DNA from 2 places in the Vibrio ponticus genome. Region 1 is predicted to be linked to the other one. Evidence: riboswitches for the same ligand, from Rfam matches in the RefSeq annotation. Region 1 holds a riboswitch; the other holds the start of a gene.
The links. Region 1 has a riboswitch for lysine ahead of GZN30_RS03900 (Na+/H+ antiporter NhaC family protein). Riboswitches for the same ligand answer to the same signal wherever they lie in the genome.

Region 1 (14,909 bases):
TCTCGATTGAAATGATAGAGGCGGTGGGCAAAGAGTATTTAACCTCTTACATTCAAAAGTGCCAGTCACTACTCAAACCACAAGGTTTGATGGCAATTCAAGCCATCACCATTGCCGATCAACGCTATAAGAGTTACAGCAACAGTGTCGACTTTATTCAAAAGTACATTTTCCCGGGAGGATTCTTACCCTCGATTACCGCATTAACGCAGACTACAACCAAAAGTAGCGATCTTGTGTTACGCGACTTATTCGATATTGGCGAAGATTACGCTATGACACTTAGTCATTGGCACCAACGTTTTAATGCGAACCTGGCAAGAGTGGCTGAATTAGGCTTTGATGAACGCTTTGTACGGATGTGGAATTACTACTTCTGTTACTGTGAAGGCGGCTTTAAAGCCAAAACGATAAGCACCGTACATATGACTTTTCAGCGACCTTAGGGTAATGATGTAGGTAATTTATGAGTCAATTAAAGCGCTTACTCATTATCTCGACATTGTTTCAATTGGTCTGGTTTGCAGCAGTGCTCGGCAAAGAAGCATGGCAGTGGGTTGTCTTGACCGGCGTAACTTGCTTGATTTTAGTGACAGCAGCACGTGAAGAGTTTACTTGGCGTAATTGGCTTATTCTCACAATGATCGGGATTGTGATCGATAGCGTTAACATTAAATTTGGTTTGATTGCCTTTGATAGTGCCTTTATTCCCATCTGGCTGGTGGCTTTGTGGGCGGCGTTCTGCTGGTATGCACTCTTTCTTGGCAAAGTATTGAGCCATTACCCATTGTGGGTCGTATCTATAGTAGGTGGTCTAGCCGGAGCATTGAGTTATCTGGCGGGTTACAAACTAGGAGCGGTGTCACTTGGGTTTTCGATGCCTGTGGCATTTGTGTTATTTTTTGTGCAGTGGGTTGCGTTTGTTTTCCTCTGCATGAAAATGATAAATGTTGGGGCAAAGTATCATGAAGGTGAAAAAGATAAAATGGTTTAGATTGCTATTGTTAGGTGTCGTTTTGGTTGCATCACCATATTCGGTAGCGTCTTTATCCTCAGGGAACCAATTAAGTTTTCAACAAACAGATAATTGGCAAAGTTGGCGCAAAGTTGGTGAGGCACAACTTTCAATTCTGTTTTTCGATATTTACCAATCAAAGTTGCTCTCTCCCACGGGGATATATCAACAGCAGACTTTAGATGTGTCACCACACCCACTGGCGCTTTCAATCGAATACCAGCGCAATATTACCCAAGATCAACTGCTCGATGCGACTTATGAGCAATGGTTGAAACTTGGCTACCGTGAACAAGATGCGAAACGCTGGATAGCGCAGCTGTCAGTTATTTTCCCCAATATTAAGTCAGGACAAAAGCTGACTTATATAACCAACGGTGAGACAGGGCAATTTGTTTATTCACCGTTACCATCAACCAGTCGACAGATTGGAACCATATCTGACGAGCGACTCAATGATGCCTTTTTGTCCATCTGGCTATCACCGAAAACGGAATATGCTGATTTAAGGCGACAACTAATAGGGATGAAACGATGAAAATGAAATTGCTGGTTATGTTCTCAACATTATTAGCATTGTTTGGTTGTGGTACACAGCTTGATGATTATAAACAGAGTAGTCCTAATTTCGCGTTATTTGATTATTTCCAAGGCGACGTAAAAGCTTGGGGGATGGTGCAAGATTTTTCCGGAAAAAAGACGCGAAGCTTTGAAGTGGATATTGTCGGGACCGTTGAGGGAAATAAGCTCACTTTGGTTGAAGACTTTGTATATAGCGATGGTGTTGAAGAGCAGCGTATTTGGAACATTGAAAGGTTGCAAGATGGTTCATATCAAGGCACAGCGAAAGATATTATTGGTATTGCGACTGGAGCGGAGCAGGGCAACGCGATGCGTTGGCAATACGACTTTGAACTGCCTTACGATGGATCTACGCTAACTGTGGCAATGGACGATTGGTTGTTTCGCCAAGATGACAAGCACCTGTTTAATATCACTAAGGTGGAAAAATTTGGTGTGCAGGTCGCCACGGTGACGATTTTTTTTCAGAAGCAGTAATGGCGTTTTAAATTTAAAAACCTAGAAAAAAGCCTCCCAAGGGAGTAATGCCGATCAGTTAAGAAATTTGTGAGATCATTTGACCGATCCTCAAAAGGCTTCAAAATCCGATATTAGGAAACTAATATCGGATTTTTTTATGTCTTTAGAAAGCCAACTTGCCAATACTTTTCGGTCATGTAATACCTTCCACCACTTTGATAAATACTCTGACATTCTTAGTCCAGAGCTTATCCAGCAAGGTTTTGAGCAAGCTGGTGTAGCAACCGTTAGAAGAAGACGGTTACCTTTAGAAGCCGTACTTTGGTCCGTTGTTGGAATGAGTCTCTTTCGTCAACAATCTGTTTGGGATATTGCTAACCAACTCGATATTGTCTTGCCAGACAAACAACGTTTTGTTGCACCAAGTGCAGTTGTTCAAGCGAGACAGAGATTAGGCGAAGAAGGTGTAAAGCAAGTCTTTAAGAAGATGGCTGCGCATAGCTATCAGTCGTCTAACTTCGAAACTTGGTGTGGACTAAACCTTCTATCTGTCGATGGTGTCGTTTGGAGAACGACAGATACACCCGAAAATCATCAAGAGTTTAAAGCGCAGCGCAATCAATCATCTGAGAATATTTACCCTAAGGTCCGCATGGTTTGCTTGATGGAGCTTACAAGTCATCAGCTAATCGATAGTGCATTCTCTGACTATCGCACCAGCGAAATGCGGCTCGCAGAAGAGCTTATTGAACAAACGCCAGATCAATCACTGACCATTTTTGACAAAGGATATTACTCTTTAGGGCTGCTTAATCGCTGGAACAAAGTAGGTCAAGAAAGGCATTGGATGCTCCCTGTGAGAAAAGACTTTCAGTATGAAGTTGTCCATAAATACAGTCAGAGTGATGCTATCGTTGCTATAAAAACATCACCTCAGGCAAGGAAGAAGTTCAGTGACCTGCCTGAGATAATAGAAGCAAGGTTGGTATCGAAAGCCATTAAAGGTAAGGAGTATCAGGTTCTTACCTCAATGCGTGATGGGTTGCGCTTTCCCGGAGAAGACATTGTAGAGCTCTATCGCTATCGTTGGGAAATCGAATTAGGCTATAGAGAAATGAAGCAAACCTTGCTTGATAGTGAGTATACATTGCGAAGTAAGCGCCCAGATATGGTTAGACAGGAGCTCTGGGGGATTTTGCTAGCCTATAACCTTATAAGGCAGGTTATGACAAAAGCGGCGAGCAAGTTAGATAGCGTTTGGCCGAACCAATTAAGCTTTACGAGTAGTGCCATGGCTGTGACTCAATACTTTGCAGCTTTACCTTTAACGAGTCCAGGGAAACTCCCTAAACACTATGAAGTGCTACTACAGCAAATATCCATGTTTATCCTACCCCCCCGAAGAGAAGATAGAAGTTATCCTCGTTGGGTGAAACTGAAACCCAAGAAATATGCGACAAATAGAAAAAATGCCAGTCAGCTTAACTGACTGGCATTACTCCCAAGGGAGGCTTCAATAATTAAGTATTTGTAAGCAATTACAGCTTGTCAGTTAGCTCGATAGCTTGACCGATGTAGTTCGCTGGCGTCATCTCTTTTAGACGCGCTTTTTCATGTTCAGGTAGCTCTAGACCGTCGATGAAGTTACGCATTGCTTCGCCGTCGACACGCTTACCACGAGTCAGCTCTTTTAGCTTCTCATATGGTTTTTCGATGCCGTAACGACGCATAACAGTTTGTACTGGTTCTGCAAGTACTTCCCAGTTTTTGTCTAGTTCAGCAAGTAGCGCTTCACGGTTTACTTCTAGTTTGCTGATGCCTTTTAGCGTAGAAGTGTAAGCGATGATTGCGTAGCCCACACCCACACCTAGGTTACGAAGAACCGTTGAATCGGTTAGGTCACGTTGCCAACGAGAGATAGGCAGTTTTTGTGCTAGGTGACCGAATACTGCATTCGCCAGACCTAGGTTACCTTCTGAGTTTTCAAAGTCGATTGGGTTAACTTTGTGTGGCATCGTTGAAGAACCGATTTCGCCCGCAATGGTTTTTTGCTTGAAGTGACCTAGAGCAATGTAGCCCCATACGTCACGGTCGAAGTCGATAAGGATAGTGTTGAAACGTGCTACTGCATCGAACAGCTCAGCGATGTAATCGTGTGGCTCGATCTGTGTAGTGTATGGGTTCCAAGTTACGCCTAGTGACTCAGTGATGAACTCTTCAGAGAACTTGTGCCAATCTAGCTCTGGGTAAGCTGAAAGGTGTGCGTTGTAGTTACCTACTGCACCGTTGATTTTCGCTAGGATCTCAACGTTTTCGATTTGCTTGAATTGACGTTCCATACGGTACGCTACGTTCGCCATCTCTTTACCCATGGTAGATGGAGAGGCTGGTTGACCGTGTGTACGAGACAATAGAGGAATGTCGCGGTATTCCACTGCAAGTGCTTTGATTGCATCAATTAGGTTGCGAATTTCTGGAAGAATCACCGTTTCACGCGCTTCTTTAAGCATTAGAGCGTGTGAGGTGTTGTTGATGTCTTCAGAAGTACAAGCAAAGTGGAAGAATTCGTTAACTGCGTGAAGTTCAGGAACATCAGCTACTTTTTCTTTTAGGAAGTACTCAACCGCTTTTACGTCATGGTTAGTTGTACGCTCAATTTCTTTGATGCGTAGTGCGTCTTCTTCAGAGAAGTTAGCAGCAAGATCGTCTAGGAATTGATTAGCTTCTGCGCTGAATGCAGGCACTTCGGCGATTTCAGCAGTAGCAGCAAGCTTTTGTAGCCAGCGAATTTCAACGATAGTACGGTACTTTAAAAGACCGTATTCACTGAAAATTTCGCGCAAAGCAATAGTCTTGCTTCCGTAACGACCGTCTACTGGTGAAACAGCAGTCAATGCTGACAGTTCCATGATGTTCTCCTGAATTGGTTTCTAGAATTTGTGAGCTTTATACCAAGAAGTTTGGCATTTGTCACTAAAGTTGCGCAAACGTTTGCGCAAAGGTTATTTTACTCTGAAAAAATAAACACGCGGTGGACCGCGTGTTTACATTACATTCGAGCGAGTAGAATTTGTGCTTGCTCGACCATTTTCTTGCGTCCAAAGATCAAGTGTCGGCGTTTACCACCCACTTGGCGCCAGAGTACAGAGCAGCGAATCCCCGATAGCAACAAGGCGCGAACCTTGTGTTGGTTACTGGTTTGCTGCAGTACTGTTGGTGTGCCAGTCACTTGGATGCGTGGACCAATTGGGCTTACGACATCAAGATAAACACTCGCAAGGTTGCTGATCATTTGGTCGTCAGTTAGAGCAAAATGGTCGGCTTGGCGTTCCAGCATTTGTAGGCGGTCACCCAACTGCGCCATTGCATCATTACGGCTGCTAAGCTTACGTTCTAGCGCCATAAGGCTAATGATGTAGCGAGTGATCTCGCTACCTGTTGGGGTGCTATCAATGCCTTTCACCAAGCACTCTAAGCCAAGCTTTAGGTCTGATTCGCGACCAAACACATTGAGTGTGCTGCTTGGGTTAGTATTCAGAATCGCTTTCAGTGAAGTTTCAAACGCGTCAGTGTCACAATAACCGTTCTTTGCTGCTTGCTGAACTAAAGCCACAGCTTGGCAAATACCTGCAAAAGCAATGGTGCGGTCATAAAGAGTGTTAGCCACGTAGAGTTACTCCTGAATAATACGTCTGATTAAATTCGTTGTTCGATAATACCGCCACCAAGACATACTTCACCTTGGTAGAAAACTGCTGATTGACCTGGAGTCACAGCAACTTGAGGCTCATCGAAAATCACTTTGATTGTGTTGTCATCCACAGGGATGATAGTACACGCAATATCCGTTTGACGGTAACGTGTTTTCACAGTGCATTGTAACGGTTCATTAATTGGTGTGCGATTAACCCAATGTAATTGTGATGCAATTAACCCATTAGATTTTAAAAGTGGGTGGTCTGCACCTTGTACCGCGATCAGTACATTACGTTTTAGGTCTTTTTCAGCAACGTACCAAGGATCTTCGTTACCGCCGCCACCTTTAGTGCCACCAATATGTAGACCTTTACGCTGACCTAGCGTGTGGTACATTAAACCTTGGTGTTCGCCAATCACTTTACCTTCAGGTGTTTCAATTTTACCTGGTTGTGCTGGCAAGTAGCGACCTAAGAAATCCGTAAACTTACGCTCACCGATAAAACAGATACCGGTTGAGTCTTTTTTCTTAGCCGTGATTAGGTCTTGCTCTTCAGCAATACGACGAACTTCTGGCTTTTCTAATTCACCCACAGGGAATAGGCTGCGACCAACTTGCTCATGGCTAAGTGTGTAGAGGAAGTAGCTTTGGTCTTTGTTACCGTCAAGACCACGTAGCATTTGTGGCTTCTCTCCATTGGTTGGGAAAGAACGACGAACATAGTGACCCATCGCGATGTAGTCCGCATCAAGCACTTCGTCAGCATACTCTAGGAATGCTTTGAATTTGATTTCTTTGTTACACAGAATATCTGGGTTTGGCGTACGACCTGCTTTGTACTCTTCTAGGAAGTACTCGAAGACGTTGTCCCAATATTCAGCAGCAAAGTTAATCTTGTGCAAGTGAATGCCAAGCTTGTCACACACTGCCTGAGCATCGGCAAGATCTTGCGCCGCAGTACAGTATTCTTCGTTGTCATCTTCTTCCCAGTTCTTCATGAACAAGCCTTCAACTTGATAGCCTTGTTGCTTTAGAAGATACGCAGAAACCGATGAATCAACACCGCCAGACATACCAACGATGACTTTCTTTTGACTGTTGTCAGTACAGTTCTCAGACATTGCTTAACACCACAAAAATTAACTGGGGGCAGATTTTAACAGAAAGCATTCCACAGCGACAGATCCGAGATCGAAATCACACTTCGAAATGATGGTCTTTTTATCAATTTATCGGTTAAAACCCGCGTTATTAATAACGATAAGTCCTCTATATATGGCATAGTAGGCGAAAATCAAGCGCTGCTAGGCAAACAATCTTCGCCTGACAGTTGAATTCGTATTGTATTAGGTAATATAAGCACCATGAGTGATGAGAACCAAGTTTTCCAAGAATCAGATTTAATTGAAGTGATTGAGAACCAATTGGCTGATGGTAATCCATTAAAAGTCAAAGAAACCTTAATGCGTTTAATGATGACAGGGACCAGCCGTGATGATGCAATTGCGATGATGGCATGTGCAGTATCAATTGAGATTTTTGATGTTATGAAAAACGAAGGGGAATTCAATTTGAAGCGCTATTCTGAGCATCTAGAACGTCTTCCTGACCTGAGTTTTATGGAAGGTGAGTAGAGTAAACGTTTGCTATACTCGCAGTTATTGCAGCGTATTCGCTAGCGCAGTAGAATCCATTTTCCTGTCTTTCCCTTAATCAGAACCTGAATTATGAAATTTCCCGGTCAACGTAAATCAAAGCACTACTTTCCAGTACATGCGCGTGATCCTTTGGTGAGCCAAGCGCAAACAAGTAAGAAAATGTCTCGAACCCATATTATTGGTATCGATCAAACATTGGTGGACATTGAAGCAAAAGTTGACTCGGAACTGATCGAAAAATATGGTCTGAGTAAAGGTCATTCATTAGTGATTGATGATCAAACAGCAGAAGCGTTGTACAACGAGCTAAAAGAAAGCTGCCTTATTACTAATGAATATGCGGGTGGCACTATCGGTAATACGCTGCACAACTACTCTGTACTCGCTGATGACAAATCAACGCTGTTAGGCGTAATGAGCCAAGACATTAAAATTGGCAGCTACGGTTACCGCTATTTATGTAATACCTCGAGCCGTATGGACCTGAACTACCTACAAGGTGTTGAAGGTGCAATTGGTCGTTGTTTCGCTCTTATTACGGAAGATGGCGAACGCACTTTCGCAATTAGCGAAGGTCAAATGAACCAACTTCGTCCAGATAGCATTCCAGAGAAAATCTTTAAAAATGCGTCTGCGTTAGTACTGACTGCTTATTTAGTACGTTGTAAACCAGGTGATCCAATGCCTGAAGCAACAATGCGTGCAATTGAATATGCGAAAAAATATGATGTGCCAGTGGTATTAACGCTAGGTACTAAATTCGTTATTCAAGACGACCCTAAATTCTGGCAAGACTTCTTACGTGATCACGTAAGTGTTGTTGCGATGAATGAAGATGAAGCGGAAGCATTAACAGGTGAACATGATCCACTAGCGGCTTCAGATAAAGCGCTAGATTGGGTTGATTTGGTATTGTGTACTGCAGGTCCAGTTGGCTTATATATGGCTGGCTACAGTGAAGACGAAGCAAAACGTGAAACTACTTTGCCACTTCTTCCTGGTTGTATTGCTGAATTCAACCGTTATGAATTTAGCCGTCCAGCGACAAAATCACTATGTGAAAATCCGATCAAAGTTTACTCACATATTTCACCTTATATGGGTGGTCCGGAGAAAATTAAGAATACTAACGGTGCTGGTGATGCAGCTCTATCTGCGCTTTTGCATGATATGGCGGCAAATAAATACCACAAAGAAAACGTGCCTAACTCAAGCAAGCACGCTTATGCATTCTTAACTTATTCTTCATTCTCTCAAGTATGTAAATACTCAAACCGTGCAAGTTATGAAGTGCTTGTTCAGCATTCTCCACGTTTGTCTCGTGGTTTGCCTGAACGAGAAGATAGCTTAGAAGAAGCTTACTGGGAAAGATAAGCGACATTATTAAAGCTCACCATAATGTGGGCTTTAATAAAAGCTACGAATACAAAAAAGCTCCCTTGATGGGAGCTTTTTCTATATCTGTATCTAGATAAATTAGATTAGGAAATCTTCTAGAGATTTACCAGCGTCTAATTCAGCTTGGATTGCAGAAGGTGTACGACCTTGACCAGTCCAAGTCTTTTCTTCACCGTTGTCTAGGTATTTGTATTTTGCTGGACGTGGAGCACGCTTAGATTTAGCTTTTGCTTTAGTTTCGCCAGCTAGTGCACTGATTAGTGCAGAAACGTCAATGCCGTCTTTCGCGATTTGTTCTGCGATTGCTGCTAGTTTAGCTTCTTGTTCTGCTTGCGCTGCACGCTCTTCTTCTTCAACTTCTTTACGTTCAGTTACTACAAGAGTTAATTTCTCTAGAGCTTCTTCTAGTTGCTCAAGAGTTAGTTCACGAGAGAAAGCGCGAAGGCTACGAATGTTCAACAGAGTTTTTGTTAATTCCGACATAAAATCTCACCAATATATTGTAAGCGACAAAGTAATGTTAATATCGTATTCCGAATAATACAATTCAAATATTGTAAATTAAATAAAATAAATTGTTCACGAGGATAAGAGGCGAAACTTTTAAACTCACCTCACATTCTATTTTTAATCAAATAGTGGTTACGATGGTTTAATCAGCCTATAAGTATAGTGCCTGGTTTCATAACCGCCAGTTTAATGCATTAAATAATATCCAATTCATTTATTGTTACATTTGCATCGCTTCATAAGACAAATAGTAAGAGGGAAATGATGTGTTAGAAAACAATATAGATATGCAGAGAGTGGAGTAAGAGTCAATAATCTGTAGGCGCTTGTTGAGTGAAAATAAATCATAATGAGCATTCTATAATCTCAGTGATTTTATCGCATGTATTATGAATCCGTATTCTATTTCGCAAAACTGTCGGGAATATTATGGGGTACTTGAAGCGAGAGGGTGACAATTTTCCGCTGTATGTTGGGAAAATGGCGCTGAAGATTTTGTAGCAATATCTGTTGTAAATGAGATTTTTATAAGTACAATGACCGTTACCTAATGCGTCACATTGGTTAAAGTTGTGTTAAAGAATGTTTAATTCAGCTTAATCTTTGGCTGTCGCGGTAGAGGAGCGGAATGAATCAGTAACGTTTGTTGGGGTGATGCCAATGAACAAGCGTGAAAGGTCTTATCCGCCGAAGTGAACCGGTATATCAAAACCACTCGCTGGGGTTGCGTTCGAATAGGGGCAACACTGCCATAGTCTATTATTTGTATAACTATGGAGCGCTACTGTAGGGTTGGGTGGAGTGTTCACTTCCCTGTCGCTATGTTCAACATGCATAGATATTGGTATCTATGTGTCTGCAGTAGATCTCTAACCATTTATTACTGGTTTCGAAGATCATGAATTTAATCGATTTTGCATCATCTCCTTTATCACTGCTGCCTCCGGTAGTAGCTTTGACGCTAGCAATTGTTACGCGTCGTGTATTGTTATCGCTTGGTATGGGTATTCTACTAGGCGCTATTCTTTTGGCTGATTACTCGTTGGGTAACGCTTTAACTTACGTTAAAAACACGGTGTTTGGCGTATTTGTTGAAGACGGTTCGATCAACGCAGGTAATATGAGCATCATCGGTTTCCTAGTATTACTGGGTATGATGACCGCATTATTAACCCTATCGGGTGGTACTCGTGCATTTGCTGACTGGGCTCAGTCGCGAGTAAAAAGTAAACGTGGTGCAAAACTATTAGCTGCGTTTTTAGGTATTTTTATCTTTATTGATGATTACTTTAACAGCTTGGCAGTTGGTGCTATCTCTCGCCCTGTAACTGACCGTTTTTATGTATCACGCGCTAAGCTAGCTTACATCCTAGACTCAACAGCTGCACCAATGTGTGTTGTTATGCCAGCCTCAAGCTGGGGTGCGTACATCATGACCATCATCAGCGGTATCTTAGTTTCTCACGGTATTACCGAATATTCTGCGCTGGGTGCCTATATGCGCTTAGTGCCAATGAACTTCTACGCAATTTTTGCTCTACTGATGGTATTTGCAGTTGCTTGGTTTGGTTTGAATGTTGGTAAGATGCGTGATCACGAAATCGCAGCAGCGCAAGGTCGCGGCTTTGATGACGAGCAAAGTGACGATTTTGAAGAAGCGCGTGCTTTAGATGAAGAGCTAGACATTACTGAGAGCGAAAAAGGCAAAGTATCTGATCTTGTTCTGCCGATTGTTGCGCTAATTATCGCAACGGTTGCTTCTATGCTTTACACCGGTGGTCAAGCTCTAGCAGAAGCAGGTAAGCCATTTGCACTACTTGGTGCGTTTGAAAATACCAATGTTGGTACATCGCTAATTTACGGTGGTTTGGTTGGTCTGTTTGTTGCGCTGTTTACGGTAGTAAAACAGGGTCTGCCAGCACTAGAAATTAATCGCACACTATGGATTGGTGCAAAATCAATGTTCGGTGCGATTCTAATCCTTGTGTTTGCTTGGTCAATCGGCACTGTAATTGGTGATATGAAAACAGGTAGTTACCTGTCAACAATGGCACAAGGCAATATTGACCCACAATGGTTGCCAGTGATCCTATTCTTACTATCAGGTGTGATGGCATTCTCAACCGGTAGTTCATGGGGTACGTTTGGTATCATGCTACCAATCGCGGGTGACATGGCTGGTAACACGGACATCGCTTTAATGCTACCTATGCTAAGTGCGGTACTAGCAGGTTCAGTATTTGGTGACCACTGTTCGCCAATCTCTGATACGACAATTCTGTCATCGACAGGTGCACGTTGTAACCACATCGACCACGTTGCGACACAGTTGCCATACGCACTGTCGGTAGCGCTTGTTTCTTGTATTGGCTTTATCGTGCTTGGTATTACGGATAACCTAGCGATTTCTTTCGCAGCAGCAACAGCGGCATTTGTCGCGGTATGTTTCGTGCTGAGTGTATTGTCTAAGTCGAAAATGAGCTCTTGCTAAAATTCGATAAAACAATGATAGAAAGGAAGCTTCGGCTTCCTTTTTTTGTGCCCGTTGAAAAGTGATTTAGGCGAAAGGGAAAAGCTAACCAAAGCAAACAACATATAGCCAAGTTCAATCAATACGCCGCAATGGACTGGATATTGTTATAAGATGAAAAAAACTTAAATTAATGGTTGAAAAAAGTTAACAGCTTGGTTAGTGTGGTTATCAACCAAGCAGAAATGAAGAGCTTAAATAAGTATGCGTAATTTTGTCATGAATATTCATCATCACCATCACCCAATGTAGTCTTTCGGGAGATGTACGCGTACCCGGGGGACAGGATACTCCCGGAGGCTTAAGTCAGAGATTTTAAGAATTAACCCTCGGGAGACAAAGATCTTCCGAGGGTTTTTCAGTTTTACGGCTTTATAAAATATCTAAGTATTACTTGCACAGGGATAACGCAATGCAAACACAACGCCTAAGAATCGCTATTCAAAAAAAAGGTCGCCTAAGCAAAGAGAGCCAACTATTGCTTAAAAAGTGCGGCGTAAAATTTAACATTATGGGTGAGCGTTTGGTTGTTCACTCACTCAATATGCCAATTGACTTGCTATTGGTTCGTGATGACGACATTCCAGGTTTGATTATGGATGGCGTGGTAGATCTTGGCTTTATCGGTGAAAACGAATTAGAAGAAGTTCGTCTCGATCGTAAAGCCCTGGGTGAACCTTGTGAGTTTGTTCAGCTGCGTCGTCTTGATTTTGGTGGCTGCCGTTTGTCTATCGCGATTAATAAAGATCAAGAGTACAAAGGTCCGCAAGACCTTGCTGGTAAACGTATCGCCACCACTTATCCGCAACTGCTAAAGGCGTATATGGACAAAGAGGGTATCCCTTTCTCCACCTGTATGCTGACCGGCTCGGTTGAAGTAGCGCCACGCGCAGGCTTATCGGATGCAATCGCTGACTTGGTTTCAACGGGCGCAACGCTCGAAGCCAATGGTTTAAAAGAAGCTGAAGTTATTTTCCGCTCGAAAGCGACGCTTATTCAGCGCTTAGGCGAGTTTGATGCTGAGAAACAAGAGCTTATCGACAAACTCCTGACTCGTATGCAAGGCGTACAACAAGCCAAAGAATCGAAATACATTATGCTGCACGCTCCAGTAGACCGCTTGGATCAAATCAAAGCGCTGCTGCCGGGAGCAGAAGACCCAACTGTACTGCCGCTTTCTGCGGAAAAACAAAAAGTCGCCGTTCACCTAGTTAGTACCGAAAATCTGTTCTGGGAAACCATGGAACAACTCAAAGAGTTGGGTGCGAGTTCAATTCTAGTATTGCCAATTGAAAAAATGATGGAGTAATTGTCATGAGAACTGTTGTTTGGCAATCATTAAGTGAAACCCAGCAAGATGCGGTATTAGAGCGTCCAGCGATAGCTGAAGGGGCGAATATTACCGCTGCGGTTGCTGAAGTGATTGCGCAAGTTCGCCAGCAAGGTGATGCAGCGTTAGTTGAATTAACGGAAAAGTTTGATCGCGTAAAGCCAGAATCCATTCGCGTCTCTAAAGCGGAAATTGATGCCGCTTCAGCGCGACTGACTGAGCAAATGAAGCAAGCGCTCGAGCAAGCGTATGCCAATATCGCTAAGTTTCACAAGGCGCAAAAGCCACAGCCAATTAAAGTTGAAACACAGCCGGGCGTGTTGTGTGAGCAAGTCACTCGCCCGATTCAAAAAGTGGGGCTGTATATTCCCGGTGGTAGTGCACCGCTGCCGTCAACGGTATTGATGCTTGGTGTACCCGCGCAAATCGCGGGTTGTCAGAAAGTGGTATTGTGTTCACCACCGCCGATTGCTGATGAAATTCTTTATGTCGCCAAGCTGTGCAATATTGATGAAGTTTACAATGTAGGCGGCGGTCAAGCGGTGGCGGCGATGGCATACGGTACTGAAACTGTCGCGAAAGTTGATAAGATCTTTGGTCCGGGTAATGCCTATGTCACAGAAGCTAAGCGACAAGTGAGTAACGATTTTCGCGGTGCGGCGATTGATATGCCAGCCGGACCTTCAGAAGTGTTAGTGATTGCAGATGAAAGCGCTGATGCCGACTTTATCGCCGCAGATTTGCTAAGCCAAGCAGAGCACGGTCCGGATTCACAAGTGGTGCTAGTCACTCCTTCACCAGTGATTGCGGATCAAGTATCGGATGCAGTGCAGCGTCAGCTCAAAGAGCTAACTCGCGCCGACATTGCCGAAAAAGCCCTGGCTTCGAGTTTGATCATTATTTCTGAATCGCTGACTCAAGCGGTTTCTATCTCGAATTACTACGGTCCTGAACACTTGATTGTACAGACTAAGAGCCCACGTGAGCTTTTGCCTTTATTGGATAATGCGGGCTCGATTTTCTTAGGGGATTGGTCGCCAGAATCCGCGGGTGATTACGCCTCTGGTACTAACCACGTGCTGCCAACTTATGGTTATACCCGCACCTATTCGAGCCTTGGCTTGGCGGATTTCTCTAAGCGTATGACGGTTCAGGAACTATCAGCCGAAGGTTTACAAACACTCGCGCCAACGGTCGTGACGATGGCAGAAGCAGAAGGCTTAGACGCGCACAAGCGAGCTGTTACAATTCGCGTAGAGAAGTTGCTTCAACGAGGAGAAGCGTAATGGAAAAGTTAGCACGTAAACAGGTTCAGCAGTTAACACCTTATCTTTCTGCGCGTCGTATCGGCGGCAGTGGCGACGTGTGGCTCAACGCGAATGAATCTCCGTTCGACAATGAATATAAGACCGATTTTACTCGTTTAAATCGCTACAGTGAGTGTCAGCCTAAAGCCTTAATTGAAGCTTACGCTGCCTATGCGGGCGTGAAGCCAGAGCAAACCTTAACTTCACGTGGTGCGGATGAAGGTATTGAACTTTTAATTCGCGCATTCTGCGAGCCGGGTGAAGATGCGATTCTATTTTGTCCACCGACTTATGGTATGTATGCCATCAGTGCTGAGACTATCGGGGTGGAGCGCAAGACTGTTCCGCTAACAGCGGATTGGCAACTTGATTTAGCGAGCATAGAAGCCAACTTAGATGCGGTGAAATTGGTGTTTGTTTGTA
Region 2 (14,909 bases), 830 kb from region 1:
TAATACCGTGTTAGTTGTCGAACATGATGAAGACGCAATTCGCTGCGCCGATCATGTGATTGATATTGGTCCAGGTGCGGGGGTCCATGGCGGACAAGTGGTTGCACAAGGTACGATGGCAGAGATCCTTGAAGTCCCTGAGTCGCTCACTGGTCAATACCTCTCTGGGGTTAAGAAAATTGAAATACCACAGCAGCGCACACCGTTTGATAAGAAGAAAGTGGTGGAACTCATAGGCGCGACGGGTAACAACCTCAAAGAGGTCAATTTAACGGTTCCTGTCGGTCTATTTAGCTGTATAACCGGGGTTTCTGGCTCAGGTAAATCAACCCTAATTAACGATACCTTCTTTAAGATTGCCCATACTCAACTCAATGGCGCGACGACAGCAACGCCTGCACCTTATAAGAAGATCAAAGGGCTTGAGCACTTTGATAAGGTGATCGATATAGATCAGAGCCCTATCGGTCGTACGCCGCGTTCTAACCCTGCCACTTACACTGGGATCTTCACGCCGATCCGAGAACTGTTCTCTGGTACACAAGAAGCACGCTCTCGTGGCTACAAGCCTGGTCGCTTTAGCTTTAACGTCCGTGGTGGTCGCTGTGAAGCTTGCCAAGGTGATGGCGTGATTAAAGTCGAAATGCACTTCTTACCCGATGTTTATGTACCTTGTGATGTATGTAAAGGTAAGCGCTATAACCGTGAAACCTTAGAAGTACGCTACAAAGGTAAAACCATCGATGAAGTGCTAGAAATGACCGTTGAAGATGCACGACTATTCTTCGACCCTGTACCTGTAATTGCGCGTAAATTGCAAACCTTGATGGATGTTGGTCTTTCTTATATTCGTCTTGGTCAAGCCGCGACAACCTTATCGGGTGGTGAAGCGCAGCGCGTGAAGCTCGCTCGCGAACTGTCTAAGCGTGATACCGGTAAGACGCTATATATCTTGGATGAGCCGACGACTGGTTTGCATTTTCATGATATTCAGCAACTACTTACTGTACTGCATCGCCTACGTGATCACGGTAATACCGTCGTGGTTATCGAGCACAACCTCGACGTAATTAAAACGGCGGACTGGATTGTCGATTTAGGTCCGGAAGGTGGTCAAGGCGGTGGCGAGATCATTGCTCAAGGCACACCGGAAGATGTGGCGCAGGTCGAAGGTTCACATACCGCACGCTTCCTTAAACCTATGTTAAAATAGTCAAAAGTAGTTAAACCAGCGTATCATACGCTGGTTTTGTTTTTGTAGAAGTGACCCTATATGGCAACCATACACCTAACCGGAACACAGCTTGAACCTAAGGCAGCAAAACTTCCGCTAATTCGCCCTTTTTTAGCCTCCATCGGTGCTATCTATATTTTGGCGATGCATTTTTTTATGCCTAATCCGGGAGGCTCTGGTTTAGCCTTATCCTTCAATGCCAGTACTTGGCTCGCATTTGGGATCAGTCTCGCTATCGGTCTGTATCAAATCGGTACTGAAGGCAAACTACGCTACAACAAACTCACCATCGTATTATTCATCTCTTGCCTGATGATGACTGCCCCTGTGCTCTATCCAGAGAGCTCCGCAGAGCTTTCGTTTAATCGGCTGACTGGGCTATGGATGGGTTTGTTGCTATTTGTTATTTTGCAGCAGTTCCGTTTCAGCAATCGACAAAAACAGCGTCTACTGTGGTTCATCGTAATAGCTGTAGCGATTCAAGCCTGTTTTGGTTGGGTACAATACCTACTACTGCAACCAGACAATATTTTTGGCTACAACACCACCACAAACCGCCCATATGGTATTTTCCAACAGCCCAATGTGATGGCGAGTTTCCTTGCCACTGGACTCGCAATATCTGGCTATCTGCTTTCACGTCAGCCAATTAAATATCAACGCAAGTTAAGTGACGTGACCTTGCTGTATTTGATGCCGCTGCTCACCATTCCACTGCTGATCGTTTTAGCTTCTCGTACAGGCTGGCTTGGTGCGGCAATTGCGGTTGCGGCGGTACTGCCTTACCTATACCGTTTTGCCACCCATAAACGTATTGCCGGTTGGAGTCTTTCAGCACTAGTTGGGGTTATGGTGGGTCTGGTGATGCCACTTATGGTTGGCAGCTCGAATACCATTCAAAACAAAGTAAATCTCGAAAGCCCTAGACAGTACACATTTCCACAAACTCTCGATATGTTTATCGAAAAACCATTTACTGGTTATGGCTATGGTACTTTTGAGGCAGACTATACGCTTTATACTGCACGTCAGCATCAATTAAACCCGAGTTACCACGTCGGTTTACCTGGGATGGATCATCCCCATAATGAACTCCTGTTCTGGGGGGTAGAAGGCGGTCTACTGCCAGTCTTAGGTATTATGCTGGCAGCACTATTTATGCTGTTACGCATGTATCAAGCTAAGCATGGCACGCGACTGGCAATGTTCGGTTTGTTTGTTCCTATCGTGCTGCATAGTCAACTTGAGTACCCGTTCTATCACTCATTCGTACACTGGATTACTTTTATTATTTTGCTCTATTGGGTTGATCAACGCTCCAATAGCTACCGTGAAGCATCATTTAGCAAACTATCGCAAATCGCCTTGCGGGTGATGAGTTTAGTTGTGCCGATACTCACCAGCGTTTATATGGTGACGGCTTTGCATAGCAATTATGTGTTGATGAAGTTTGAGCTGTCCAACCCAAAGGATCCGCAGATTTTAGAACGCGTCAGTAACCCAATCGTCTGGAAAGATCGTTATGATTGGGATATTTACAGCACCTATCTCAACATTGGTTTAATGACCCACAATCCAAAGTTCATTCAACCTTATATCGATTGGTCACTAAAAATCATTAAAGATAAGCCACGTCCGGCTTTCTACAATAACTTGATCATGGCTTATCAAGGACTTGGCGAAGATAAAAAAGCAGAACAAATTCGCAGTGAAGCTAAATTTCTGTTTCCTAAGCGGGACTTCGATAAGGTGCAATATATTGCGCCCAATATTGATGCGCTAAAACCATCGGCAGCGCAATAGCCTAGGCACTCACATCGTTCAATACTAAAAAAGCGGCTATCCAGCCGCTTTTCCTTTAAACTCGGGACGATTCTCAAGCTAACTTACTGAGTCAATGACTCCTCTAGCGCTCGCAAACACAGTGCGACATTTTCTTCGCGCGCGCCGTAACCCATCAAACCGATGCGCCACGCTTTACCGGCTAAAGCACCGAGACCAGCGCCAATCTCAAGGTTATAAGTTTCTAGTAAATGGTTACGCACCTTCGCTTCGTCAATGCCCGCAGGAACATAGACTGCATTCAACTGGGGTAAACGGTACGCCTCTTCAACCACAAAAGTAAAACCTAACTTCTCTAGTCCAGTTTTTAACTTTTCATGCATCGCTTGATGACGCAGCCAAGCATTCTCTAGCCCTTCATTTTGTAACATCACTAATGACTCATGCAGGGCGTATAAACTGTTTACTGGCGCAGTATGGTGATAACTGCGTTTACCTTCGCCACTCCAATAGCCAAGTACTAGGCTCTGATCAAGAAACCAACTTTGTACTGGCGTCGTGCGGCTTTGAATCTTCTCAATCGCTTGGGATGAAAATGTCAGAGGAGCCAAACCTGGTGTACAAGAAAGGCATTTTTGGCTACCAGAATAAACCGCATCAAGTTGCCACTCATCGACTTTAAGCGGCACACCACCAAGAGATGTCACCGTATCAACAATGGTTAACGCATTATACTGCTTAGCTAAAGCCCCCAACGCCTGCGCATCTGAAACCGCCCCAGTTGAGGTTTCAGCATGAACAAACGCAACAATTTTAGTATCTGGGTTATCTTGCAGAGCTTGAGCAACTTTATCAACAGAGACAGGAGTACCCCACTCATCGTCAATCACAACCGCTTCTCCACCAGCACGAATCACGTTCTCACGCATACGTTCGCCAAACACCCCATTACGACACACAATCACCTTGTCGCCGGCTTCAATTAAGTTAACAAAACACGCTTCCATACCTGCACTGCCTGGCGCAGATACAGCAATTGTGAACTCATTCTCAGTCTGGAAAGCATACTTTAGTAGTTGTTTTAGCTCATCCATCATGCCGACAAATAGCGGGTCTAAATGTCCAACAGTTGGACGACTCAACGCTTGCAAAACTTGCGGTGAGATATCAGAAGGACCAGGTCCCATTAGGGTTCGGCGCGGTGGAATAAAGCTTTGAATTGTCATAATCGCTCCTTGCAGCATGCTTCGAAATCTTCTCAGGTTAGACCACCATAGAACAATATCCAGCAAGGGACAATTGGTCATAAGTCTAGTTGTTACATATTGTTGGATTATAGGTAAAATTATCTGTTGACTTTGATCACATAAAACCGTTCAATAATTAAACACAGAAGAGGAGCACTGCCTAGGTAGATGCATCGTGGAGCCGCAACTCCAATACGATTCATTGAGGGAGAGTAGTGCCGAGACATCGCTAAATTGTCGGTTTAGTGAGGTCGGTTGACTTGAGTTGACTCTCATCAACTGTCATCAGCACTGCCTGATGATGCGCTTCTGAGGTGAATATTATTGCCAAATAACTTACCTCTTATCGCACCAAACTCTCTTCTCTTGAAAACAACATAGGACGTTGGGTAACCCAGCAAAAATATTTAGGAAGCCGTGGGAGAATCGCTGTGAGTTCTTTTAATGTCGCCAAATTTGGCGGTACTAGTGTCGCAAATTTTGAAGCCATGAGCCGCTGTGCGGCTATTATCGAAAACAACCCGAATACTAAACTCGTCGTCAGCAGTGCGTGTTCTGGCGTTACCAACTTATTGGTTGAGTTAGCCAATGGTGTAAGCAATGAGCAAGAGCGTGCCGATATCTTGCAAAAACTTGCCGATATCCACGAAGCGATTCTAGCTAAACTAGAACACGCGACGGAAACTGCCAATGAGGTATATCAGATCCTCGATACGGTGACCAGTTTAGCGGAAGCCGCTTCTATCCAGTCTAGCCATAAGCTAACCGATCATCTTGTTGCTTGCGGCGAGTTGATGTCAACTCACATTCTCGCCCAGCTTATGCGAGAACGTGGCATTAACGCCATCCGTTTTGATATTCGCCAAGTACTACGCACCGACGATGATTTTGGTAAGGCTGAGCCTGATGTCGCCCAAACAGAGTTACTAGCAGCAGAAAAACTGCTACCACTTTGCCAAGAGCATGTGGTCGTGACTCAAGGATTTATTGGTTCTGATGAGCAAGGCAATACTACGACTCTCGGTCGTGGGGGCAGTGACTACAGCGCGGCATTGATCGCCGAAGCGGTAAAAGCTGAAGGCTTGGAGATCTGGACTGATGTTCCGGGCATCTATACCACAGATCCTCGCATTGCCGCCAAAGCATCACCGATTGCCGAAATCAGTTTTAGTGAAGCATCAGAAATGGCTAACTTTGGCGCTAAGATCCTTCACCCATCAACGCTGGTACCGGCGCTACGTCATGATATTCCGGTATTTGTCGGCTCATCAAAAGAGCCAGAAAAAGGCGGTACTTGGATTCGCCATCAAGTGCAAAGCTCACCACTATTTAGGGCATTAGCACTACGCTGTAATCAAACCATGGTCACACTGCGCAGCGATAAAATGTTCCATGCCTATGGTTTCCTTGCCAAAGTATTTGAGATCCTCGCGAAGCATAAAGTTTCAGTCGACTTGATCACCACCTCAGAGATCAGTGTCTCATTGACCTTAGATCAAACTGATACCTCTGGTGGTGCGCCGCAACTGCCGGCAGCCGCTCATGCCGAGCTGGAACAGCTCTGTACGGTTGAAATCGAGCAAAACCTTTGCTTAGTGGCACTGATTGGCAACAACATGAGCGAGAGCCGTGGTTACGCTAAGCAAGTATTTGGCACATTAGAAGATATGAATCTCCGTATGATTTGTTTTGGTGCCAGCCCACATAACTTGTGCTTCTTAGTGCACGAGTCAGTATCACGCCAAGCGATTCAAAAGCTGCATAAAGAGCTATTTGAGGGCTAATTATCGCGACAAAAAAACCGAGCGTGATGCTCGGTTTTCCCATTTCATCTGGTACTAATTCATATCAATTTTGACATCCGCTAAAGAGCCAGAAGCAAAACCGTCCCCACTCAAAGTCTTAAGCATAATGCGTAAGTCATTGGCAGAGTCTGCACTATGTAGCGCATCTTCTTCACTGATTTTGCCATCAACCACCAGCTGATACAGCGCTTGATCAAAAGTTTGCATGCCGGATTGCTGAGATTTTGCCATGGTCGCTTTTAACTCATGCAGTTCGCCGCGGCGAATTAAATCAGCCACTCGCGGGGTATTGAGTAATATTTCAAATGCGCCATGGCGACCTTGTCCACTCTTATCACGCAGCAACTGTTGCCCTACGACACCTTTTAGGTTCATTGATAGATCAAACAAAAACTGCTCTTTCTTCTCTTTCGGCACCAAATGCAAAATTCGTTCAAGCGCTTGGTTAGCATTATTGGCATGCAACGTCGCCATACAAAGATGCCCTGTCTCCGCAAACGCCATCGCATATTCCATCGTTTCACGACTGCGGATCTCACCAATCAAGATCATATCCGGCGCTTGGCGCAGCGAGTTTTTCAGCGCTACTTCATAACTCTCGGTATCCAAGCCTACTTCACGCTGAGTGACGATACATTTTTGATGTTGGTGAACAAATTCAATCGGGTCTTCTACGGTGAGGATATGCCCAGAGCGATGGCTATTGCGATAGCCTGTCATCGCCGCCATCGTGGTCGATTTACCTGAACCTGTCGCTCCAACAACCAACACTAAACCGCGCTTAGCAATGGATAAATCTTTAAGTACTTCCGGCAAGTGTAACTCGGCAAAAGTCGGGATCTCCGTTTCAATCCGTCTTATCACTGCGCCGGGTAACTCGCGTTGAAAAAAAGCGGATACACGAAAGCGTCCATACTCGCGTACGACAGCGAAATTCGCTTCTCGGCTGGCACGAAACTCGTCTTGACGTGATTCATCCATGATGGAATCAAGCAGTTCAAACACTTGCTCGGCAGATAACTTCTCACCACTTGGCTGCAACTCACCATCAATGCGATAGAGTACCGGCGCATCAACTGTAATATAAAGATCCGAGGCTTTATGCTGCTTCATTCCTTGAAGAAAACTATCCATTGCCATGCTTATCCTTTAGTAATCAAGTGAACCAATCTTCTGCTCCACTTCTTGCGGTTCAACCAAGCCGCGAGCAATCAACTGTTTGGCATTTTGCTCAATCGTCTGCATGCCTTGCGCGGCACCAGTTTGGATCACTGAGTACATCTGTGCCACTTTATCTTCACGGATCAAGTTACGAATCGCTGGTGTCGCCATTAAGATTTCATGGCAAGCAACACGACCACCACCAATGCGCTTGAGCAGCTTCTGGGCGATTACCGCACGCAATGATTCTGAAAGCATTGAGCGCACCATACCTTTATCGCTGCCAGGGAACACATCGATAATACGGTCGATAGTCTTTGCCGCAGAGCTGGTATGCAGCGTACCAAACACCAAGTGCCCCGTTTCAGCCGCAGTCAGTGCCAAGCTAATCGTCTCTTGATCGCGCAACTCACCCACCAAAATCACATCTGGGTCTTCACGCAGAGCACTGCGCAGCGCGGCTTTAAAGCTGTGAGTATCACGATGTACTTCACGTTGGTTAATAAGACATTTTTGATTTTGATGAACAAACTCAATTGGGTCTTCAATCGTTAAAATATGCTTATTGTGATTGCGATTAATGTAATCCACCATCGCCGCCAATGTAGTCGATTTACCCGAACCAGTCGGACCGGTCACCAACACTAAACCTTTTTCCAAATTGGCAATTTTTTCAAAGTTCTCCGGCGCATCCAACTCTTCTAAAGTTGGAATGGTCGTTGGAATCGTACGGAATACCGCCGCGCAACCACGCGCTTGGTTAAATGCGTTAACACGGAAACGACCGACATCCGGTAATTCAAATGAAAAGTCGACTTCGAGACGCTCCTCAAATTCACTACGCTGAGCATCGTTCATAATCTCAAAGACTAAACGGTGCACATCGGCATGGCTAAAAGCAGGTACGCTCAGCTTTCTGACCTCACCGTCAATGCGCACCATTGGAGAAACACCTGCGGAAAGATGTAGATCTGACGCATTATGTTTTACACTAAAGTCCAGTAACTCAGCGATATCCATTTAAATTCCTTAGTAAAGTTAGATATGAGTAGTATTCAACAAAATATTGAACAGATCACCTCAGAGATCTTAAGTGCACAGCAAAAATGTGGTCGTGCTCAAGAGTCAGTACAACTTCTTGCTGTAAGTAAAACTAAGCCTAACCAAGCAATCCTTGAAGCTGCACAAGCAGGTCAACGTGCTTTTGGTGAAAACTACGTGCAAGAAGGCGTAGACAAAATAGCATATTTTTCCGAGCATCATTCTGAGCTAGCGATTGAATGGCACTTTATTGGTCCAATTCAATCTAATAAAACTCGCCCTGTAGCAGAGAACTTTGCTTGGGTTCATACCATTGATCGCGCTAAAATTGCCCAACGCTTGAGTGATCAACGCCCGGCAGAGATGCCGCCATTGCAAGTACTGATTCAAGTCAATACCAGTGGCGAAAGCTCTAAATCAGGCATTGAAGAGCAGCAAGTTTTTGAGCTAGCGCAGTTGATTTCATCACTACCAAACCTCACTTTAAGAGGATTGATGTCAATTCCGGCAAATGTGCCAGACTACGCATCACAGCTTAATGCGTTCAACCAATTGGCGGATTTAAAACATCGCCTGAGTGAACGTTTCCCTGAGCTGAACTTGGATACCCTCTCTATGGGTATGAGTGGCGATATGGAAGCCGCCATCGAAGCAGGAAGTACCATGGTTCGAATCGGAACCGCTATTTTCGGCGCACGTGACTACAGCAAGTAATAACATAAGTATTTAGGAAGCCATCATGGATCATAAGAAAATCACCTTTATCGGCGCGGGAAACATGGCGCGTTCAATTATTGCTGGACTGCTAGCAAGCGGTTACCCAGCAAACCTGATCACCGCAACCGATCCCAACCAAGATCAACGTGATTTTCTTGCCGATCAATATGGTATTAATACTGACGCTGATAACGCAGCGGCAGCAAACAGTGCCGATGTTATCGTGCTCGCAGTGAAGCCTCAGCTAATGTCTGTGGTTGCAGAAGGCATGCAGGCGATTGATTACCAAAACAAGTTAGTCATCTCGATTGCGGCTGGTATCAGTGCTGAACGTCTCAACCAAATGTTTGCTGCCACACTCAACCTCGTACGTGTGATGCCAAACACTCCAGCACTCGTTAGCCAAGGCATGAGTGGGCTTTACGCTCCGCACAATGTTAGCCAAGCAGACAAACAATTTGCGGCAGATTTGATGAGTGCCGTGGGTAAGGTATGCTGGGTTGAGGCAGAGTCAGGTATTAACAATGTTATTGCCGCTGCTGGTAGCGCTCCGGCTTACTTCTTCCTATTTATGGAAGCGATGCAAGCGGAAGCGATCAAGCAAGGATTTGATGCGGATACCGCGCGTTTATTGGTGCAACAATCGGCTTTAGGTGCGGCAGAAATGGTTATCGCAAACCCTGAAACAGAACTGTCTACTTTACGTGAGCAAGTGACCTCAAAAGGAGGCACTACTGCTGAAGCGATTCGTACCTTCAATGAACACCAACTGTCTGATATCGTGGCTAAAGCGATGCAGGCAGCGGTAATTCGCGCAGAAGAAATGGAAAAATTATTTTAAGCCTGTTAGGGGCGGTTTAAACACAAGGGTAACCTATGAATTCAATGAGTTTTCTAATCTCCACCTTGTTTGATCTCTACATCATGGTGGTTTTGCTGCGCATTTGGCTACAAGCTGCGCGCGCAGATTTTTACAACCCGTTTTCACAATTTATTGTCAAAGCAACTCAACCTGTGATTGCTCCGTTACGTCGCGTTATCCCATCTGTGGGTAAGCTTGACTTAGCGACAGTCCTGTTCGCTTTCCTATTGTGTGTACTAAAGTTCGTTAGCCTAATGCTAATTGCTTCTGGTGGCTCAGTAGCGTTTAGCGCAGATTTCTTATTCCTAGGGTTATTATCGCTGGTTAAAGCGGCAGGTGGCTTACTATTCTGGGTACTACTGATCCGTGCAATCTTAAGCTGGGTAAGCCAAGGTCGCAGCCCGATTGAGTACGTGTTCCACCAACTGACTGAGCCAATGCTAGCGCCGATTCGTCGCATTATTCCAGCGATGGGCGGCTTTGATTTAAGCGTCCTTGTACTATTTATTGGCTTGCAGTTTGCTAACTTCCTGATGGGTGATTTGATCGGTCCAATCTGGTTCCAACTATAATGTCAGTAGCGGTATGGCGTGAAGGTGAAGACTTGGTGCTTCGCCTTTATATCCAACCTAAAGCAAGCCGCGACAAAATCGTCGGCTTGCATGGTGAAGAAATCAAAATTGCGATTACTGCACCACCTGTTGATGGCAAAGCCAATGGACACTTAGCTAAGTACCTGGCAAAGCAATTTAAAGTGGCAAAAGGATTGGTCAATATCGAAAAAGGAGAACTCGGACGCCATAAACAGGTGCGCATTATCTCCCCCAATCAAATTCCCACTGAAATCGAAGCCATCCTATGATGGCTTTTTGTTTATCTAAATGGATGTAAAGATATGAAAAAGTGGCTAATTACACTCCTGGTAAGCTGTTTCGCACTACCAAGTTACGCTGGACAGTTTAAAACCATCAAAGACGTTGAAGCCCATTACTCGGCGTTCAACTCCACCTTTCTCACCCCACAAGTGGCACGCAGTTATAAACTCAAACGCAGCGGCTACTCTGCAATTTTAAACATTAGTTTGCTCGACATGTCGCAAGTAGGAAAGCCAGCAATTGCAGGCAAAGTCTCTGGCACTGCCAAAAACCTTCTTGGACAAACCCGCCAGCTGAGCTTTAAAGAAGTCACAGAAGGTGATGCTATCTACTATTTAGCGGAGTTCACTATCAGTGAAGAAGAAAATATTAGCTTTAATATCGATATCGATGCTGGCAATAAAGGCAAAGGCGCTTTAAAGTTCACGCAAAAATTTTATGTTGAAGAATAAACGGGACCAAGCATGAGCAAGATTGTATTAGCGACCGGTAACCAAGGCAAAGTGCGTGAAATGGCAGATTTGCTAGCTGACTTCGGCTTTGAAGTACTGGCGCAGAGCGAATTCAATGTGACAGAAGCCGATGAGACTGGCACAACTTTTATTGAAAACGCAATCATCAAAGCACGCCACGCAGCCAAAGAAACGGGCTTGCCAGCTATCGCCGATGACTCTGGTCTTGAGGTGGACTACCTTAAAGGTGCGCCTGGGATTTATTCTGCACGTTACGCAGGCGTTGGCGCAAGTGATGAAGAGAACCTCAATAAACTGCTGGATGCCATGCAAGGCGTACCAGAGGCGCAACGCACTGCCCGTTTCCACTGTGTATTGGTTTTGATGCGTCATGCTGACGATCCAACCCCAATCGTGTGTCACGGTAAATGGGAAGGTCGCATTCTAACGGAAGCTCAAGGTGAGAATGGCTTTGGCTATGACCCTATTTTCTATGTACCTGAAGATAACTGCTCATCTGCCCAACTAGAACCTACGCGTAAAAAACAACTTTCTCATCGCGGTAAAGCATTGAAAGCTCTCTTCGCCACTTTAGCGGAGCAGCGTTAACTGATGCAATTAGTACCACCAGCACTCAGTCTATATGTTCACATCCCGTGGTGTGTACAAAAGTGCCCTTATTGTGATTTTAACTCTCATGCGCTCAAAGCAGAGATCCCTGAAGAACAGTACATTAGTGCGCTGCTTGAAGACTTAGATCGCGATATTGAGAAATACCAACTCAACCTCGCCCCGCGTCCATTGCACTCGATCTTTATTGGTGGTGGTACGCCAAGCTTAATTTCAGCAGAGGGCATCAAACGTCTATTGGATGGCATTGAACAGCGTATTCCATTCAAGTCTGGGATTGAAATTACCATGGAAGCCAACCCAGGCACAGTTGAGACCGATCGCTTTGTCGGCTATCAAGCCGCTGGGGTTACTCGTATTTCCATCGGCGTACAGAGCTTTGCGGCTGAGAAGCTCGAAAAGCTCGGTCGCATCCATGGTCAACAAGAAGCCATCAATGCGGCAAAACTTGCTCATCAGATCGGGCTAAACAGCTTCAACCTAGATTTAATGCATGGATTACCGGATCAAAGCATTGAACAAGCTTTGGCGGATCTCGACCAAGCGATTGAGCTGAATCCTCCGCACCTCTCTTGGTATCAGCTGACTATCGAGCCAAATACCATGTTCTACTACAAGCCGCCGACATTACCGGATGATGATGACTTGTGGGACATCTTTGAGCGTGGACACCAAAAGCTTACCGAGGCAGGTTATGTGCAGTATGAGATTTCTGGCTATAGCAAACCCGGCTATCAATGCCAGCATAACCTCAACTACTGGCGCTTTGGCGATTACCTTGGCATTGGCTGCGGCTCTCACGGTAAATTGAGTTTTAGTGATGGTCGCATTGTACGCACAACCAAGACGAAACACCCACGAGGCTACCTTGCCGCGTACCAAAATATGGTTAAACCATATTTAAGTGATGAGTTTGAAGTCGCAGCAGAAGATCGCCCATTTGAGTTCTTTATGAACCGTTTCCGCTTAATTGAAGCCTGTCCAAAACAAGACTTTATTGATACTACCGGGCTTGAACTGAGTGCGATTCAAGACACCATCAACTGGGCGCTTGAGCAGCAATATTTGTCACAAACTGACACTCACTGGCAGATCACCGAAAAAGGTAAGCTATTTTTGAACGATCTACTCGAAGCCTTTATGGCGGATGAAGAGTAAGACGCGCAGCAAAGCTGCGCTTGGATGCGGGATATTCGAAGACGGAACGCGAAAAACATAACTGTTTTCGCTGCGGGAATTTAGGACGCTCTATAAATAGAGCTTTGAGAGAACCCTAATCCGTAGCGAAGCGTTCCGAAGTCCGTAAGCGCAGTTTTTAAGCTGCGCGTTCCAATCCTCAGAAAATCGAACGCCCAATACGCTCTGAAAGTAATTCTAGGGCTTTGGTACCTGCGAGTGAGTTACCTGATGCATCTAGCTCAGGAGACCAGACCGCAATGCTCATTTCACCGGGTACGATGGCAATGATGCCACCACCTACGCCTGATTTACCTGGCATACCGACACGGTAGGCAAACTCACCAGCACCATCATAAAGACCACAGGTAGCCAATAGCGCATTAAGCTGCTTAGTCTGCATTGGCGTGATGATCTGCTTGCCCGTTTGCACCGATACGCCTTTGTTGGCTAAATAACTAAAGGTTTTCGCCAAATCGACACAGTTCATTTTCAAAGCGCAAGCATGGAAATAGTTCGCCAATACTGGAATAACATCATTCTCAAAGTTACCAAATGAGCGCATCAGATAAGCGATTGCAGCATTGCGATCGCTGTGCATCATCTCAGAGGCAGCGACCACTTTGTCATAAACAATATGATCTTCACCTGACAGTTGGCGAACGAACTCAAGTAAACGATGACGAGGCGCAGAAAGACGACTATGTAACAAGTCAGCCACGACGATTGCACCGGCGTTAATAAACGGATTACGGGGAATACCCTGCTCCATCTCCAACTGAATCATAGAGTTAAATGCCTGACCCGATGGTTCTTTACCGACGCGTTGCCAGATTTCGTTTGGCTTATACAGAGACATAGCAAGCGTTAAGCTCAGAGCTTTAGAGATCGATTGGATCGAGAACCCCTCGTCTGCATCTCCCGCTTTGATCACTTCACCTTGGTTAGTGAATACCGCGATCCCCAACTTAGTATTTGGCACTTTCGCCAATGCTGGAATGTAATCTGCGACTTTTCCTTGCCCAATTAGAGGACGAACTTCTTCCAAAATGTCCGCTAAAATCTCACGTGTCGGTTTCATCTATGACCTGCTTGTGGTTGTCGTTGAAACTCGCCAAAACGAGTCTGTTTGCTAGGGTGTGTTTATCTTTCGTGGTTAAATTTTGTTCGAGATAAAAACGTTTTAATCGCGGCGAGAGGCTTGCCGCCTAGCATTCTAAGTAAAAACCTCTCAACAAAGAGTAAAACGCTTTTAGCCGAACCCTTTGGGCAGTGTTTGTGGGTTCTTTTTACTGTGTTATCGGCTTCTCGTGTAGATAAGCTACACGTCGAAGTCTCTGCCTTGTATAAAAAACCCACAAACTACTGCAAAAATCATCTCGAAAGATAAACACACCCTCTATATTCTAGCCATATTCCCATCTTGATCGCTTTGCTGAGGTTAGACCAAAAGCCTAATCCATAAACCCAAAGCCTTAAGTGAGATCGGTATAGAGTCAAAAAAGCCAACATCGCAATGTTGGCTTTTCACTGGCTATTTTATACCAAACGAAATTTGGTATCGTAAAGCGAATTAAGAAATTACGCGGTACGTTTGTATTTGATGTCCCAAACACCATGACCTAAACGGTGACCACGTGCTTCAAACTTAGTCAGTGGACGCTCATCCGGACGAGGGATGTAATCGCCATCTGTCGCAATGTTGGCAAAACCAGGTGCTTGATTCATAATTTCAATCATATGCTCAGCGTAGTTTTCCCAGTCAGTCGCCATGTGGAAGATACCGTCTTCCAATTGAAGCTTTTGACGTACCATTTCAGCAAATTCAAGTTGAACGATACGACGTTTGTGGTGACGTTTTTTGTGCCATGGGTCAGGGAAGAACAGTTGCAGTGTGCTCAAGCTACCATTTGGAATCATGTGCTCA

Region 2: it holds a riboswitch for lysine, as region 1 does, so the genes downstream of both, lysC (lysine-sensitive aspartokinase 3) here and GZN30_RS03900 (Na+/H+ antiporter NhaC family protein) in region 1, are expected to answer to the same signal.

What each region holds. Positions count from the first base shown of each region.
Region 1 is NZ_AP019657.1:866,097-881,005, forward strand. It holds gene GZN30_RS03845 (SAM-dependent methyltransferase) at 1-446, shown strand, start outside; gene GZN30_RS03850 (DUF2878 domain-containing protein) at 467-994, shown strand; gene GZN30_RS03855 (chalcone isomerase family protein) at 966-1,553, shown strand; gene GZN30_RS03860 (DUF3833 domain-containing protein) at 1,571-2,074, shown strand; gene GZN30_RS03865 (IS4 family transposase) at 2,214-3,545, shown strand; gene purB (adenylosuccinate lyase) at 3,595-4,965, opposite strand; gene hflD (high frequency lysogenization protein HflD) at 5,106-5,723, opposite strand; gene mnmA (tRNA 2-thiouridine(34) synthase MnmA) at 5,753-6,874, opposite strand; gene GZN30_RS03885 (hypothetical protein) at 7,118-7,387, shown strand; gene GZN30_RS03890 (inosine/guanosine kinase) at 7,481-8,785, shown strand; gene GZN30_RS03895 (H-NS family histone-like protein) at 8,888-9,292, opposite strand; lysine riboswitch at 9,928-10,111, shown strand; gene GZN30_RS03900 (Na+/H+ antiporter NhaC family protein) at 10,218-11,810, shown strand; His leader region at 12,077-12,212, shown strand; gene hisG (ATP phosphoribosyltransferase) at 12,262-13,158, shown strand; gene hisD (histidinol dehydrogenase) at 13,164-14,465, shown strand; gene hisC (histidinol-phosphate transaminase) at 14,465-14,909, shown strand, end outside.
Region 2 is NZ_AP019657.1:31,606-46,514, reverse strand. It holds gene uvrA (excinuclease ABC subunit UvrA) at 1-1,213, shown strand, start outside; gene GZN30_RS00280 (PglL family O-oligosaccharyltransferase) at 1,274-3,037, shown strand; gene GZN30_RS00275 (pyridoxal-phosphate-dependent aminotransferase family protein) at 3,121-4,242, opposite strand; lysine riboswitch at 4,402-4,580, shown strand; gene lysC (lysine-sensitive aspartokinase 3) at 4,695-6,047, shown strand; gene GZN30_RS00265 (PilT/PilU family type 4a pilus ATPase) at 6,102-7,202, opposite strand; gene GZN30_RS00260 (type IV pilus twitching motility protein PilT) at 7,218-8,249, opposite strand; gene GZN30_RS00255 (YggS family pyridoxal phosphate-dependent enzyme) at 8,274-8,984, shown strand; gene proC (pyrroline-5-carboxylate reductase) at 9,010-9,828, shown strand; gene GZN30_RS00245 (YggT family protein) at 9,864-10,421, shown strand; gene yggU (DUF167 family protein YggU) at 10,421-10,711, shown strand; gene GZN30_RS00235 (DUF4426 domain-containing protein) at 10,745-11,176, shown strand; gene GZN30_RS00230 (XTP/dITP diphosphatase) at 11,189-11,785, shown strand; gene hemW (radical SAM family heme chaperone HemW) at 11,789-12,964, shown strand; gene glsB (glutaminase B) at 13,143-14,063, opposite strand; gene trmB (tRNA (guanosine(46)-N7)-methyltransferase TrmB) at 14,564-14,909, opposite strand, start outside.